DNA from 3 places in the Streptomyces graminofaciens genome. Region 3 is predicted to be linked to each of the others. Evidence: riboswitches for the same ligand, from Rfam matches in the RefSeq annotation. Region 3 holds a riboswitch; each other region holds the start of a gene.

Region 1 (5,324 bases), 5.7 Mb from region 3:
CCCGGCGTTCATCGGCATCCCGTTCTTCTACTGGTACCAGATGGCCTGGGTGCTGATCTCCACGGCGCTCACGGCCACCGCGTACGTGCTCTGGCAGCGTGACCAGCGTGCCCGCAAGTCGCAGGCCCCGGTCCGGTCGCAGAACGGGGGTGTCGCGAAGTGAAGGACGGCGTGAACGGCGTCGCACTCGCCGTATTCATCTTCTTCTTCCTGGCCGTCACGGTCATGGGCTTCCTGGCCGCGCGCTGGCGCAAGGCCGAGAACGAGAACAGCCTCGACGAATGGGGCCTCGGTGGCCGCTCGTTCGGCACCTGGGTCACGTGGTTCCTGCTCGGCGGCGACCTCTACACGGCCTATACGTTCGTGGCGGTCCCGGCGGCGATCTACGCGGCGGGCGCGGCGGGCTTCTTCGCGGTGCCGTACACGATCCTGGTGTACCCGCTGATCTTCACCTTCCTCCCCCGCCTGTGGTCGGTGTCGCACAAGCACGGCTATGTGACGACCTCGGACTTCGTGCGCGGCCGCTGGGGCTCGAAGGGGCTGTCGCTGGCGGTGGCCCTGACCGGCATCCTGGCAACGATGCCATACATCGCGCTCCAGCTCGTCGGCATCCAGGCGGTGCTGGACGTGATGGGTGTCGGCGGCGGTGAGAACACCAACTGGTTCGTCAAGGACCTGCCGCTGCTGATCGCGTTCGGTGTGCTGGCCGCGTACACGTACTCGTCCGGCCTGCGCGCGCCCGCGCTGATCGCCTTCGTCAAGGACACCCTGATCTACATCGTCATCGCGGTGGCGATCATCTACATCCCGATCAAACTGGGCGGCTTCGACGAGATCTTCGCCAAGGCGGGCGAGGCGTACGGCCAGATCAACCCGGCGACGGGCAAACCGCGCGGGGCGCTGGTACCGCCCGAGGTGAACCAGTGGACGTACGCGACCCTCGCCCTCGGCTCGGCGCTCGCGCTCTTCATGTATCCGCACTCGATCACGGCGACGCTCTCCTCGCGCAGCCGTGAGGTGATCCGCCGCAACACCACGATCCTCCCGCTCTACTCCCTGATGCTGGGCCTGCTCGCGCTGCTGGGCTTCATGGCGATCGCGGCCGGGGTGAAGGTGACCAACGGGCAGCTGGCCATCCCGCAGCTCTTCGAGACCATGTTCCCGGACTGGTTCGCGGGCGTGGCCTTCGCGGCGATCGGCATCGGTGCGCTGGTGCCGGCGGCGATCATGTCCATCGCGGCGGCAAACCTCTTCACCCGCAACATCTACAAGGACTTCATCAAGCCGGACGCGACCCCGGAGCAGGAGACCAAGGTCTCCAAGCTGGTGTCGCTGCTGGTGAAGGTGGGGGCCCTGGTCTTCGTCCTGACGATGGACAAGACGGTCGCGATCAACTTCCAGCTCCTGGGCGGCATCTGGATCCTCCAGACCTTCCCGGCTCTGGTCGGCGGCCTCTTCACCCGCTGGTTCCACCGCTGGGCACTGCTCGCCGGCTGGGCGGTGGGCATGCTGTACGGGACGCTGGCCGCGTACGGGGTGGCCTCGCCCACGCAGAAGCACTTCGGCGGGTCCTCGGCGGAGATTCCCGGGATCGGGGAGATCGGCTACATCGGTCTCACCGCGTTCGTCCTGAACCTGGTGGTGACGGTCGTCCTCACCTTCGTCCTGCGTGCGGCCAAGGCCCCCGAGGGCGTGGACCAGACCAAGCCGGAGGACTACACGGCGGACGCGGGCGACGCGGGGGTGCAGGTGGAGCTGCCGCCGGCTACGGCGGGGTCGAGCCACTAGGGCGTGTTTCGAAAGTGGCGTCGTCCGCCCGGAGGGCGGGGCCCGCGGCGTCTGGTGCGGTGCATCGCAAGGCGGAGGGTCGTCCGCGTACTGGGTGTACGCGGACGATCCCGACAACGCGGCGAGGTGCCGTGCCAGGCGTCGCGGGGCAGACGGGACTTTCGAATACACGCCCTAGATCCATGGTCTTCTCGGGCCGGGGGCGGGATCTCGCCCCCGGCCCTCCTGCTTGCCGCGACTACGCTGGACCTCGTGACCGCCCTCGCTCCGATCGTCCTCGACAGCGACCCCGGCATCGACGACGCCGTGGCCCTGCAGTACCTGCTCGGCACGGGCCTGTGGGACCTCAAGGCGTACACGTCGGTCGGCGGCAACCTCCCCGCGGACGCCACCTACCGGAACGCCCGAGCGCTCGCGCGGGCCATGCGCATCGACGACGACGTCCCCGTGCACCGCGGCGCCGGCCGCCCCCTCTCCCGCCTTCCCTACCGCGAGGCCTCCGCGTTCCACGGCCCCGCCGGCCTGGGTGACGAGACGCTCCCCGACTCCACCGCCCCGCACCAGGCGGAGTCCTCCGCGCAGGCGCTGCTCCGGCTCTCCGGACAGTACGAGGGCGAGCTGACCGTATGCGCCACGGGCCCGCTCACCAACGTGGCGATCGCGATCCTGGAGGACCCGGACTTCGCCCGCCGCGTCAGGAGGTTCGTGTTCATGGGCGGCGCGGCGCAGGTGCCGGGCAACTTCACCCCGGTCGCCGAGTTCAACATCTGGTCCGACCCGGACGCCGCCGAGATCGTGCTCTCCTCGGGCATCCCGTTCACGATGGTCGACCTGGACGCCTCGCACCGCTGGCTCTTCCGCCCCGCCGACCTGGCCGCGCTGGAGGCCGCGGGCCCGGCCACGGCCCTCGCCGCACGGCTGATGCGCACCTACATGGACGCCTACACCCGACACGGCGGAGACGGCACCTGCCCGCTGCACGACCCGCTCGCGGTGGGCGTGTGCGCGGACGAGGCGTTCGTGAGCGCCGCCGAGGGGGCCGTGGTCGTCGAGTGCGCCAGCGAACTCACCCGCGGTCAGACCGTGTTCGTACCCGCGGAAGCCCGGCGGGTCTACTACTCCGAGTCCCCCGCCCTGACCGCCCGCCTGCGCGCCACCGGCCGCGTCGCCCTGGGCCCCGGCACCCGCGACTTCTCCAAGGACTTCGTGGCGACGCTTCCGCAGTGGCCTGCCACCGTCTGATGGCGGCCACCACCCTCTAGCGATCTGCTCATAGGACTATCCCTCGCCCCTGTGGAAAACGCCGGGCCCCATCCGCGTCCGCTGCTGCACACTGCGACGCATGGACATCACGATCAGGCAGGTGGCTGCCGACGAGTACGCCACCCTCGGCGAGATCACCGCTCAGGCCTACCTGGGCGACGGACTGCTGGACTTCGGAGAGAGCGACGAGTACCTCGGCGAGCTGCGTGACGTGGCCAAGCGGGCCGCCGCGGCCGAGGTGCTCGTCGCCGTGGCGGACGGTCGGGTGCTCGGCGGTGTGACCTTCGTCCCGGCCGGTGGCCCCATGGCCGACATCGCCCGTGCGGGAGAGGCCGAAATACGTATGCTCGCGGTCGCCCCGGAGATGCGCGGTCGAGGCATCGGCGAGGCTCTGGTGCGTACCTGCGTCGAGCGCGCCCGGGCCGTGGAGGGCTGCGTACGCCTCGTGCTGTCGACCCAGCGGACCATGCGCACCGCCCATCGCATCTACGAACGTCTGGGCTTCACTCGTACACCCGAGCGCGACTGGAACCCCGTTCCACACCTCGACGACATCATGCTCCTCACCTATGAGTTGACGCTCTGACACGCTCCGAAGTCGACGTGACACAACATCTGGGGGTGACCCCGCAGCCCGACACAAGATGTATGCTCATGCTCGCTGTCGCCGCAGGGGAATCCGGCGCGAATCCGGAACTGTCCCGCAACGGTGTACTTGCGTGTATTTGCACGCCTGTTCAGTCCGAGGACCTGCCGACAGCGCGCCCGGCCGACCGGTCCGGGTGCCCTGACGTCCGGGCCTCGTGGAGTGGGCCGGTGGACGCGACGCCCCCGTGCGCTCGTGTGCTGCCGCCTGCCCTTCACCAGGTCCACTGCCGAGCGAGGGAGAGCCCCACGTGACCATCGCGCCAGCCGACCCGGCTTCAGTTGCCCCGGCTTCGGCCGCCCCGGTGACGGAGACCGACGGTCCCGGTACCGCGTTGCTGCGGACCCTGACCGAGCTGACCGCCGACCTCCCCGACGCCGACCCCGGCCGGGTCGCCGCCGCCGCGCTGCGCGGCCGGTCCGCGCGGGCGGACGAGGCGGAGCTGCGCGAGCTGGCCACGGAGGCGGCCGCCGGCCTCATCTCCGAGGACCCCGCCTACTCCAAGCTGGCCGCCCGGCTGTTGGCCGTCAGCGTCCGCGCCGAGGCCGCCTCGCAGGGCGTCACGACGTTCACGCAGTCCATCGTCGTGGGGCACCGTGAGGGCCTCGTCGCCGACCGCACGGCGGAGTTCGTACGCGTCCACGCCGAGCGCCTCGACGCGCTCGTCGACCCGGCCGGCGACGACCGCTTCGGCTACTTCGGCCTGCGCACGCTGCACAGCCGCTATCTGCTCCGGCACCCGATCACCCGCAAGGTCGTCGAGACGCCCCAGCACTTCATGCTGCGGGTGGCGAGCGGCCTCGCCGAGGACGACACCGCTCGTTCCGTCGACGAAGTCGCCGCGCTCTACGGGCTCATGAGCCGCCTCGACTACCTCCCCTCCTCCCCGACGCTCTTCAACTCGGGTACGCGACACCCCCAGATGTCGTCCTGCTACCTCCTCGACTCCCCACTGGACGAGCTGGACTCCATCTACGACCGCTACCACCAGGTGGCCCGTCTCTCGAAGCACGCGGGCGGCATCGGGCTGTCGTACTCCCGGATCCGCTCGCGCGGTTCGCTGATCCGGGGTACCAACGGGCACTCCAACGGCATCGTGCCGTTCCTGAAGACGCTGGACGCCTCGGTCGCCGCGGTGAACCAGGGCGGGCGGCGCAAGGGCGCGGCCGCGGTCTACCTGGAGACCTGGCACTCCGACATCGAGGAGTTCCTGGAGCTGCGCGACAACACGGGTGAGGACGCCCGGCGTACGCACAACCTGAACCTGGCGCACTGGATCCCGGACGAGTTCATGCGCCGGGTGAACGCCGACGAGCAGTGGTCGCTGTTCTCCCCGGCCGACGTTCCCGAGTTGGTCGACCTGTGGGGCGAGGAGTTCGACACCGCGTACCTCAAGGCGGAGGCGAACGGCCTGGCGAAGAAGACCATCCCGGCCCGCGACCTGTACGGCCGCATGATGCGCACGCTCGCGCAGACCGGCAACGGCTGGATGACCTTCAAGGACGCGGCCAACCGCACGGCCAACCAGACGGCCGAGTCGGGCCATGTCGTCCACTCCTCCAACCTCTGCACGGAGATCCTGGAGGTCACTGACGACGGGGAGACGGCGGTCTGCAACCTGGGTTCG
Region 2 (5,324 bases), 890 kb from region 3:
GGCGCCGCCGGCGGCGAGGACGGTGGCGACGAGCGTGTCGGCCCGGCCGAGGATCTCGTAGAGCCCGGAGTCCGCCCCGCGCAGCGACCCGCAGTACACGGGGAGCGCGTTGGCGCCCTTCGCCTCGACGGCGTCGCAGAGCGTGTCCACGAAGGCGGTGTTGCCGCTGAGTTCGTGCGCCCGGTAGAAGAGCACACCGACGGTGGGCCGACCGTCGACGAACTCCCGCTCCCCGTGCACCCCGTACTCGGGCATCTTCCGCGGCTCGTCGAACCCCTCACCCGTCAGCAGCACGGTGTCGGACAGGAAGCGCGCCAGCTCGGTGAGGTTGGCGGGCCCGCCCTCGACGAGGTAGCGCAGCGCCTCGGCCACGACTCCGGCCGGGACGGACGACTCGGCCATCAACTCGGCGTCCGGGACGGCCTCGCCGCCCAGCAGGACGGTCGGGATGCCGGAGGCCTTGAGCGCGGCCAGCCCGTCCTCCCAGGCCCGCTTGCCCCCGAGCAGCCGTACGACGGCGATGTCGGCACCGTCGAGAAGACCGGGCAGTTCCTCCGCGACCTGCACCCGGGTCGGATTGCCGATCCGGTACGAGGCGTCGGACGCGGCCCGGGCCGCCAGCAGATCCGTGTCTGCGGTCGACAACAACAACACTGTGTTCATGCGGGCGCTCCCGGTGGAATGAAAGGCAGTCCTTGCGGAGCGCCCGACTCGATGAGCCGTCGGAGCGCGTCCGTGTCCGCGTGCTGTTCGATCAGGTCGCCGAGCCGGTCGAGCTGCTCCTCGCGCAGCGCGGCGAACGAGGTGTCGGGGGCCGGTACGAAGCGGCGCCCCGCGGCGGCGGCCACCTCACGCAGAAAGGCCCGCCGGAACCCGTCGGACTCCAACGACCCGTGCCAGTGCGTACCCCAGGTCTGTCCGACCCGGCACCCGTCCAGGAAGGGGACCCCTCCGTGGACGTCGGCGACCCCGTGATGGATCTCGTACCCCTCGACCCGCTCGCCGAGGGCTTCCCCCACCGGCCGGGTGAGGGTCTTCTCGCGGGCGAACCGCACCCGCACGGGCAGGACCCCGAGCCCCTCGACCCGCCCCTGCCGGCTCTCGACGTCGTCCTCGATGTGCTCGCCGAGGATCTGGAAGCCACCGCAGATGCCGAGCACGGGCCGCTGCTCGGCGGCCCGCCGCCTCAGGGCGTCGGCCAGCCCGCGTTCCCGCAGCCACTCCAGCGCCCGTACGGTCCCCCGGGTCCCCGGGACGACGACGAGATCGGCGTCCGCGAGCTCCTCGGGCCGGTCCACGAAACGCACGACGACGCCCGGTTCGGCGGCCAGCGCGTCGACATCGGTGAAGTTGGACATCAGAGGGATCGCACACACGGCGACCCGCAGCACGTCCTCCCCCACGGGCGGGGAGACGTTCGACTCCCGCACGGTGCCCCTCAGGGACACCCGCAGCCCGTCCTCCTCGTCGATCCCGAGCCCGTGCCGGAAGGGCAGCACACCGTACGTACGCCGCCCGGTGAGCCCGAGCAGCATGTCGAGCCCCGGCTCCAACAGGGACACGTCCCCCCGGAACTTGTTGACGAGGAACCCGGCGACGAGCGCCTGGTCCTCGGGGGAGAGGAGCGCGACGGTCCCGAAGAACGACGCGAAGACCCCACCACGATCGATGTCGCCGACGACGAGCACGGGCAGCCCGGCGTTCCGGGCGATCCCCATGTTGACGATGTCGGTCCGCCGAAGATTGATCTCGGCGGGGCTGCCGGCCCCCTCACAGATCACCGCGTCATACGTGCCCCGCAACTCGGCGAGACACTCCAACACGGTCCCGAGCAGAGCCTGCTGCCGCCCGCCGTGGTACCCGCGCGCACTCATCTCGCCCACGGGCTTCCCCATGAGCACGACCTGACTGCTGCGCTCACCGCCCGGCTTCAGCAGCACCGGATTCATCAACGCGGTCGGCTCGACCCGACAGGCCTGCGCCTGCATGGCCTGCGCCCGCCCGATCTCGGCGCCCTCCCGCGTCACGAACGAATTGAGGGACATGTTCTGCGCCTTGAACGGCGCGACCCGCACCCCCTGCCGCACCAGCCACCGACAGATCCCCGCGGTGACCACACTCTTCCCGGCGTCAGAGGTGGTCCCGGCGACGAGCAGACCCCCACCGGTCATGAGGCACCCCCCGACCGCATCCGCTGTGCCGGGCGCCTCATGACCCGGTTCCGCAGCAACGCGCCACCCGCACTGACCCCCAACGCCAGCCAACTCACCCGCCGGGACAACCGAACGGCCCGCTCGATGTCCCCGACCACCACAGCCCGCCCCTCCCCATTCAGCACAGGCCGGTGCTCGACCCGCCCCCCGTACGACAACGTCCCACCCAGCCGCACCCCCAGCGCCCCCGCGAACGACGCCTCCACAGGCCCGGCGTTGGGACTCGGATGCTTCCGGGCATCGGCACGCCAGGCCCGTACGGCCCCACGGCGGTCACCCCCGGCGACGCCGGCGAGCACAGCGGTGAGCCGGGCCCCCGGCCACCCGGCGACGTCGTCCAGCCGAGCCGAAGCCCACCCGTACCGCCGATGGCGAGGCGACTTGTGCCCGACCATCGCATCGAGCGTGTTGACGGCCCGAAACCCGACGAGCCCAGGCACACCCCCCACGGCCCCCCACACCAACGCCCCCACCACCGCGTCGGAGGTGTTCTCGGCAACGGACTCGACGACGGCCCGGGCGATCCCGTCGGCGTCGAGCGCCTGCGGATCCCGCCCGCACAGATGGGGCAACCGCGCCCGGGCGGCCTCGACATCCCCCGTCTCCAGGGCATGCCCGATGGCCCGGGCCTCCCGCCCGAGGGAAGTCCCCCCGACGACGGCCCAGGTGGTGGCGGCGGTCAACGCGACGGAAGCGGTACGGGACGGCCGTGCCGCAGACGCGGCCAAGGCGCCCAACGCCACGGCGCCCCCCGCGCACACGGCGGTGTGCAGCGCCCCCCACCCCCGGTGGTCCCGCCACAACACCCGCTCCACGGCACCCGCGGCCCGCCCGAACGCGGCGACCGGATGCCCCCGGCGAGGATCGCCGAGCAGCAGGTCGCCGAGGAGGCCGGCGGCGGCGCCGTACGCGAAGACGCGATCGGCACGCATGCGGTCAGCCGATCGGGAGGTCGGGAAAGGGCCAGGTACTGAAGCTCGAACGGCAGCCGCGCATGGCGATATGTCCTCACTCAGGGTGTCCACGCCCTGGTTCGACGAGACCGACGGCGAGAGTTCCTGGCTCCCGGGAAGGTTCTTCCCCGGTGACAGTGGCGGGACCGCGCCGGACTCGCACCGGCTTCCTCTCCTGCCGTCGTACATGGCCCCGGCAGTCCACCACGCCCCCGGAAGACCCGTCAACTCGCCGTTGACCTGCGGCGTAGTGGTGTGCTGAGCCCCACATCGCTGAAATATCGTCAGGCGCCCGAATCTGCGGGAACGGCAGTACGAAAGCCGAGCGCCGACGAGCGGCATCGGGTCGTTCAACGCGGGGAGACGCGCCGGGTGTGGCCGGCCCTCCACCGCGCCCGCGCGGCGGAGGGACACGTTCTGGCGCGTGACTCGAAACGGGGGCGAAGGCCCCGTGCTCGTCCTGCCGGCCGCGGCCGGCAGGACCCACTGGGTCGTCGACGAGAGGGGCTCGAGGTGCTCCGGCTGGTGGTCGTAACCGCGATGCCGACGCAGACAAAAGCCCTCACGGTGATCGAATTCACCGTGAGGGCTTTGTGCCAGGTGCCGCAGGAGCGGCGTGGCGTCAGGCCATGATCAGATAGATCCCGTAGGCCACCGCCGCCGCGCACGCCGCGAAGCAGGCGTACGCCGCTGTCGTGGGGAGTGCCGCCGAGTTGCCGGCGGCCGTGGCGGTCTCACGCTTGGAGAGGCCGACGATGCCGAGGGTGAACAGGCCGACGAGGGCCACGGTCACCACGAGGCTGACTCCGAAGACGGAGCCGAGGGCTGCCCAGTCGATGTGCATGGTGATTCTTCCTCAGGGGGTCGCGGGAGTCGCGGGGCTCAGACGGCCGGTGTCGGCGCCGACGGGTTCGCCGGGGTCTCGGCGGCGGTGGCGGCCGCGGCGGTCGCCGGGGCCGGGATCGTGGCCGTGAGGTCCTCGGCGACCGTGCCGACCGGCGGCGGGGTGACGGCGGCGATCGCCGCGGTAACCACACCGGGGGGTTCCTCGGAGTCGTTCACGTTCGTGTGATCGACCACCTCGCGGCGCGAGATCATCCAGATCGCGGCGCTGGAGGCGATGAGGAAGACGGCGACCAGACCGGTGCCCCAGCCGCCGAACGAGGTCACCCACTCGGCGAGCGCGGCGACGAGCGCGGCGGCCGGGAGCGTCAGACCCCAGGCGACGAACATCCGGGTCGCGGTGGACCAGCGGACGACACCGCCCTTGCGGCCGAGGCCCGCGCCCATCACGGCACCGGAGACCGAGTGCGTGGTGGAGAGCGAGAAGCCCAGGTGCGAGGAGGCCAGGATGACCGTGGCCGCGCTGGTCTGGGCGGCGAAGCCCTGCTGCGGCTGGAGGTCGGTCAGGCCCTTGCCCATCGTGCGGATGATGCGCCAGCCGCCCAGGTAGGTGCCGAGCGCGATGGCGAGACCGGCGGACAGGATGACCCACAGCGGCGGGTCCGAGTCGGGCGCGAGGGCGCCACCGGTGACCAGGGCGAGGGTGATGATGCCCATCGTCTTCTGCGCGTCGTTCGTGCCGTGCGCCAGCGAGACCAGACCGGCGGAGGCGATCTGACCGGCGCGGTAGCCCTTGCGGGAGGCCTTCTCACTGGTGTGCGCGCCCAGCTTGTACGTCAGCCGGGTGGCGAACGACGCCGCGATGCCCGCGACCAGCGGGGCCGCGATGGCCGGGATCAGCACCTTGGTGACAAGGACGTCGCCGTGGACGCCGTTCAGGCCGACCGAGGCGATGGTGGCGCCGACCAGGCCGCCCATCAGCGCATGCGAGGAACTGGAGGGGAGACCGACCAGCCAGGTCACCAGGTTCCAGAGGATGGCGCCGACGAGCGCCGCGAAGATCACCTCTGGCTGGATGCCGGACTCGTCGACGAGTCCCTTGGAGATTGTGTTGGCGACCTCGATGGACAGGAACGCGCCGACAAGGTTGAGCGCGGCGGACATGGCGACCGCGACCTTGGGCTTCATTGCGCCGGTCGAGATGGTGGTGGCCATCGCGTTGGCGGTGTCGTGGAAACCGTTCGTAAAATCGAACGCGAGCGCGGTGATCACCACGATCGCGAGGATCAGCGAGAAGTTTTCCATTTACCCGGGC
Region 3 (5,324 bases):
CAGCTCCTCCTCGGGCAGGGTGCCCGGCAGGATGGTCAGCACCTCCTCGCCCTCGGCGAGCGGCGTGCCCAGCCGGGCCGCGGCGGCCGACACGGAGGTGACACCGGGGATCACCTCGGTGTCGTAGCGGTCGGTGAGCCGCTTGTGCATGTGCATGTAGGAGCCGTAGAAGAGCGGGTCGCCCTCGGCGAGGACCGCGACCGTGCGCCCCGCGTCGAGATGCGCGGCCAGCCGGGCCGACGCCTCGGTGTAGAACTCCTCCATGGCGCCCTTGTAGCCGCCGGGATGGTCGGTGGTCTCCGTCGTCACCGGGTAGACCAGCGGTTCTTCGACATGGTCGGCGCGTATGTGCTTCGCCGCTATCGAGCGGGCGATGGACCGGCCGTGGCGGGCGCTGTGGTAGGCGATCACGTCCGCCTCGGCGATGACCTCGACGGCCCGTACGGTCATCAGGGAGGGGTCACCGGGGCCGAGCCCCACCCCGTACAGCTTGCCGCTCACTCTTCCTCGCTCGCGATCGCGTTGAGCGCTGCGGCGGCGATGGCGCTGCCCCCGCGACGGCCGCGTACGACGATGTGCTCCAGGCCCGACGGGTGCGCGGCCAGGGCGTCCTTGGACTCGGCGGCGCCGACGAAACCGACCGGGACGCCGATGACGGCGGCGGGGCGGGGCGCGCCCTCGTCGATCATCTCCAGGAGGCGGAAGAGGGCGGTGGGCGCGTTGCCGACGGCGACGACCGAGCCTTCCAGCCGGTCCCGCCACAGTTCGAGGGCGGCGGCGCTGCGCGTGGTGCCGAGCCGCGCCGCGAGGTCCGGGACGGCCGGGTCGGAAAGGGTGCACAGCACGTCGTTGTCGGCGGGCAGCCGCTTGCGGGTCACGCCGCTGGCCACCATCCGGACGTCGGTGAAGATGGGCGCGCCGGCCCGCAGGGCCTCGCGGGCCCGGGCCACCACGTCGGGCGTGTACACCAAGTCCTGTACGAGGTCGACCATTCCGCAGGCGTGGATCATCCGGACCGCGACCTGGCTGACGTCGGCGGGCAGGGCCGCGAGGTCGGCCTCCGCGCGGATGGTGGCGAAGGACTGCCGGTAGATGGCCGGGCCGTCCTTCTCGTAGTCGTACGTGGTCACGGTGGTCTTCTCGCTGCTCTCGGGTGTCATACGGCTGTTGTTCGTGCGGCTGTCGTCGTGCGGCTCATGAGGTGATCTCCGCCAGGGCGGCGGCGAGTCGGGAGGGGTGGTCGACGGAGGCGGTTCGCGGTTCTCGTCCCCGGGCGGTGAGGGCGAGCCGGTAGCCGCCGTCCGCCGTGGCGACCACGTCGATCCGGTCGCCTCGCGGATGCCCGCAGCGGCGTTCGCATCCGGACCAGTACAGGGGGAGGCCGCCGCGTCCGGCCGCGGCGAGGCGTCCGGCCGCGTCCGCCCGCACGTCCGCCAGCGATCTGGCACACCCGGGCCGGCCGATACAGGCACCCACGCGGAGCCACGGGGAGGCGGGATCGGTGACAAGGCCCGCGGCGGAGAGGCGGGCGAGCGACGCGGACACCTGCGCGGCACCCATGCCCGGCATGGGGACGACGACGCCGCGCCAGGGGGTCAGACGCAGTTCACCGGCGGCGACGCACGTCAACTCCCGCCAGGGGAGGACCGCGAGACGCCCCAGCGGAACGTGCACGGACAGGGCGTCGCCGACGATCCCGGGCGGCGGCCCGTCCGAGGCGGCGGTCTCCCGCACCCGCTTTTCGCAGCTGATGCCCCAGGCGGCGAGTCGGCGACCGACCGTACGGCTCAACTCGCCGTCAGGCAGCGCGAGTTCGTCGAGCCGCCAGGCGCGGGTGCCGCTCGCGCGTACGGCCTCCAGGAACGTCTCCGCAGCGACCAGGGCGGCCCGGGGCGCGTCCTCACCGGGCACCAGCAGCGCTTCGTCGGCCGTGCCGAGACTCAGCAGCGCGCCGCCGTCCACGTCCGCCCGTACCGTCACATCGGCGCCGAGCCCGGCCACATCCCCCCGCCCGTCGTCGAGCGCGAACAGGAACCGGCCCGACAGCGCCCGCGCCGCCCCGCTCGCACAAAGCGCCGCGTCGAGGGCCGACAGCCAGGGCCGCACATCGGTCAGGCCCCGACCGTCGAGGCCCGACAGCGGAGAGGCGACGATGTTGCGCACCCGTTCGTGCCCGGGGGAGGGGAGCAGCCCGGCCGCGGCCAGCAGTTCGGCCAGCTCCGCCCCGCAGCCGTCCGCCAGTCCCCGCAGTTGCACATTGCCGCGCGAGGTCAGATGCAGCTCACCGTCGCCGAGCCGCCGTGCCGCGTCCGCGAGCGCCTCCGCCTGGCGAACGGTCAGTACGCCACCCGGGACCCGTACGCGGGCCAGCGCCCCGTCGTCCGCGGTGTGCAGCCGCAGTGTGCCCGGGCAGGCGTCGCCGCGGTCCCGTGGGGCCGCTGTGGCCTGGGACGATGAACGGAGAGCTGCTGTGGACATGGCGGCGAGCATACCCACCCCCACCACGGCTGTATGCCCCGCCCTCTTGAGGCGCCCCTTACTATGCTGCGTGGTGGATCATCCGGTCCACCGACGCCACGACGGCGACAGGGGAGGAAGCCGGTGTGAGTCCGGCGCGGTCCCGCCACTGTGAGCCCACTCCACGCCCTGGAGCCGGGCGAGCCAGGAACTCCCTTCCCCGAGCACTCGGCCCGCCCGAGCAGGGGAGACCCGATCCGACACCGCCCGGGGCGCGGACCCCGAGGAAGGCCCAGCCGCCACATGATCCTGCTCCTGTCGACGTCCGACACCGACCTGCTCAGCGCCCGCGCGGCGGCCGGTCCGGTGCCGTACCGCTTCGCCAACCCCTCCCGCCTGGCCCTCGACGACCTTCCGGCGCTCCTCGACGGCGCCGACCTGGTCGTCGTACGGCTCCTCGGCGGCATCCGGGCCTGGCAGGACGGCCTCGACCTGCTGCTCGCCGACGGCCGCCCGGTCGTCGTCCTCACCGGCGAACAGGCGCCCGACGCCCAGCTGATGGCCGCCTCCACCGTCCCCGTCGGCCTCGCGGCCGAGGCCCACGCCTACCTCGCGCACGGCGGCCCGGCCAACCTGGAGCAGTTGGCCCGCTTCCTCTCCGACACGGTCCTGCTCACCGGCCACGGCTTCGAGGCCCCCGCCCCCGCCCCGGCCTGGGGCCCGCTGGAGCGCACCCCGCGTGACGGCACCGACGGCCCGACCGTCGCCGTGCTCTACTACCGGGCCCACCACATGAGCGGCAACACCGCCTTCGTCGGCGCCCTGTGCGAGGCCATCGAGGACGCGGGCGCCCGTGCCCTTCCGCTGTACGTCGCCTCCCTGCGCGCCCCCGAGCCCGAGCTGATCGACGAACTCCGCTCCGCCGACGCGATCATCACCACCGTGCTCGCGGCGGGCGGCACGAAGCCCGCCGAGGCGTCGGCCGGCGGTGACGACGAGTCCTGGGACGCGGGCGCCCTGACCGGCCTCGACGTCCCGATCCTCCAGGCGCTCTGCCTCACGTCCTCCCGGGCCGACTGGGACGCCAACGACGAGGGCGTCTCCCCCCTCGACGCGGCCAGCCAGATCGCCGTACCCGAGTTCGACGGCCGCCTGATCACGGTCCCGTTCTCCTTCAAGGAGATCGACGAGGACGGCCTCCCGGCCTATGCCGCCGACCCCGAACGCGCGGCCCGCGTCGCCGGAATCGCCGTACGCCACGCCCGACTTCGGCATATCGCCAACGCCGACAAGCGCCTCGCGCTCGTCCTGTCCGCCTACCCGACCAAGCACTCCCGCATCGGCAACGCGGTCGGCCTGGACACCCCCGCCAGCGCGGTCGCCCTCCTGCGCCGACTCCGCGACGAGGGCTACGACTTCGGCGGCGCCGACGCACCCGGGCTGGCCTCCGGCGACGGCGACGAGCTGATCCGCGCCCTCATCGAGGCGGGCGGCCACGACCAGGACTGGCTCACCGAGGAGCAGTTGGCCCGCAACCCCGTCCGGATCCCGGCGGCCGACTACCGCCGCTGGTACGCCACCCTCCCGGAGGAGCTGCGCACGGCGGTGGAGGAACACTGGGGCCCGGCACCCGGCGAGATGTTCGTCGACCGCAGCAGCAACCCGGAGGGCGACATCGTCCTCGCGGCCCTGCGCTTCGGCAATCTGCTGATCCTCATCCAGCCCCCGCGCGGCTTCGGCGAGAACCCGATCGCGATCTACCACGACCCGGACCTCCCGCCCTCCCACCACTACCTGGCCGCCTACCGTTGGATCGCCGCCGCGCAGGCGGAGGGCGGCTTCGGGGCGGACGCGATGATCCACCTCGGCAAGCACGGCAATCTGGAGTGGCTGCCAGGCAAGAACGCCGGCCTGTCCGCCGCCTGCGGCCCCGACGCCGCCCTCGGCGACCTCCCTCTGATCTACCCCTTCCTGGTGAACGACCCCGGCGAGGGCACCCAGGCCAAGCGCCGCGTCCACGCCACCCTCGTCGACCACCTGGTCCCGCCGATGGCGCGCGCCGACTCCTACGGCGACATCGCGCGTCTGGAGCAACTCCTCGACGAGTACGCCCAGATCTCCTCCATGGACCCCGCCAAGCTCCCGGCGATCCGCGCCCAGATCTGGACCCTCATCCAGGCCGCCAAACTCGACCACGACCTCGGCCTGGACGACCGCCCGGAGGACGACGGCTTCGACGACTTCCTCCTGCACGTCGACGGCTGGCTGTGCGAGGTCAAGGACGCCCAGATCCGCGACGGCCTGCACGTGCTCGGCACCCCGCCCACCGGCGACGACCACGTCAACCTGGTCCTCGCCATCCTCCGCGCCCGTCAGATCTGGGGCGGCACCACGGCCCTGCCCGGCCTGCGCGAGGCCCTCGGCCTCGACGAGTCCGCCGCGACCCGTACGACCGCCGACGAGGCGGAGGAGAAGGCCCGCGCCCTGGTCCAGTCGATGGAGGACGCGGGCTGGGACCCGGCAGCCGTCCCCACCGAGCACGGTGAGCAGGTCGCCGCCATCCTGGAGTTCGCCGCCCGCGAGGTCGTGCCCCGGCTCGCCGCGACCACGGCCGAACTCGACCACACCGTGCACGCACTCAACGGCGGCTTCGTCCCGGCCGGCCCCTCGGGCTCCCCGCTCCGAGGCCTGGTCAACGTCCTGCCGACGGGCCGCAACTTCTACTCCGTCGACCCCAAGGCCGTCCCCTCCCGCCTCGCCTGGGAGACCGGCCAGGCCCTCGCGGACTCCCTGCTGGAGCGCTACCGCGCAGACAACGGCGACTGGCCCACCTCCGTCGGCCTCTCGCTGTGGGGCACGAGCGCCAT

The links. Region 3 has a riboswitch for cobalamin ahead of cobN (cobaltochelatase subunit CobN). Riboswitches for the same ligand answer to the same signal wherever they lie in the genome.
Region 1: linked by a shared signal. The riboswitch ahead of SGFS_RS21345 (ribonucleoside-diphosphate reductase subunit alpha) and the one ahead of cobN (cobaltochelatase subunit CobN) in region 3 are both predicted to bind cobalamin.
Region 2: linked by a shared signal. The riboswitch ahead of SGFS_RS43220 (cobalamin biosynthesis protein) and the one ahead of cobN (cobaltochelatase subunit CobN) in region 3 are both predicted to bind cobalamin.

What each region holds. Positions count from the first base shown of each region.
Region 1 is NZ_AP018448.1:5,027,067-5,032,390, forward strand. It holds gene SGFS_RS21325 (DUF3311 domain-containing protein) at 1-163, shown strand, start outside; gene mctP (monocarboxylate uptake permease MctP) at 160-1,788, shown strand; gene SGFS_RS21335 (nucleoside hydrolase) at 2,041-3,030, shown strand; gene SGFS_RS21340 (GNAT family N-acetyltransferase) at 3,131-3,637, shown strand; cobalamin riboswitch at 3,700-3,823, shown strand; gene SGFS_RS21345 (ribonucleoside-diphosphate reductase subunit alpha) at 3,948-5,324, shown strand, end outside.
Region 2 is NZ_AP018448.1:9,819,303-9,824,626, forward strand. It holds gene cobN (cobaltochelatase subunit CobN) at 1-663, opposite strand, end outside; gene SGFS_RS43215 (cobyric acid synthase) at 660-2,171, opposite strand; gene SGFS_RS43220 (cobalamin biosynthesis protein) at 2,168-3,145, opposite strand; cobalamin riboswitch at 3,244-3,364, opposite strand; gene SGFS_RS43225 (hypothetical protein) at 3,789-4,010, opposite strand; gene SGFS_RS43230 (inorganic phosphate transporter) at 4,049-5,314, opposite strand.
Region 3 is NZ_AP018448.1:10,714,172-10,719,495, forward strand. It holds gene SGFS_RS47270 (precorrin-2 C(20)-methyltransferase) at 1-501, opposite strand, end outside; gene SGFS_RS47275 (precorrin-8X methylmutase) at 498-1,160, opposite strand; gene cobG (precorrin-3B synthase) at 1,195-2,490, opposite strand; cobalamin riboswitch at 2,536-2,690, shown strand; gene cobN (cobaltochelatase subunit CobN) at 2,761-5,324, shown strand, end outside.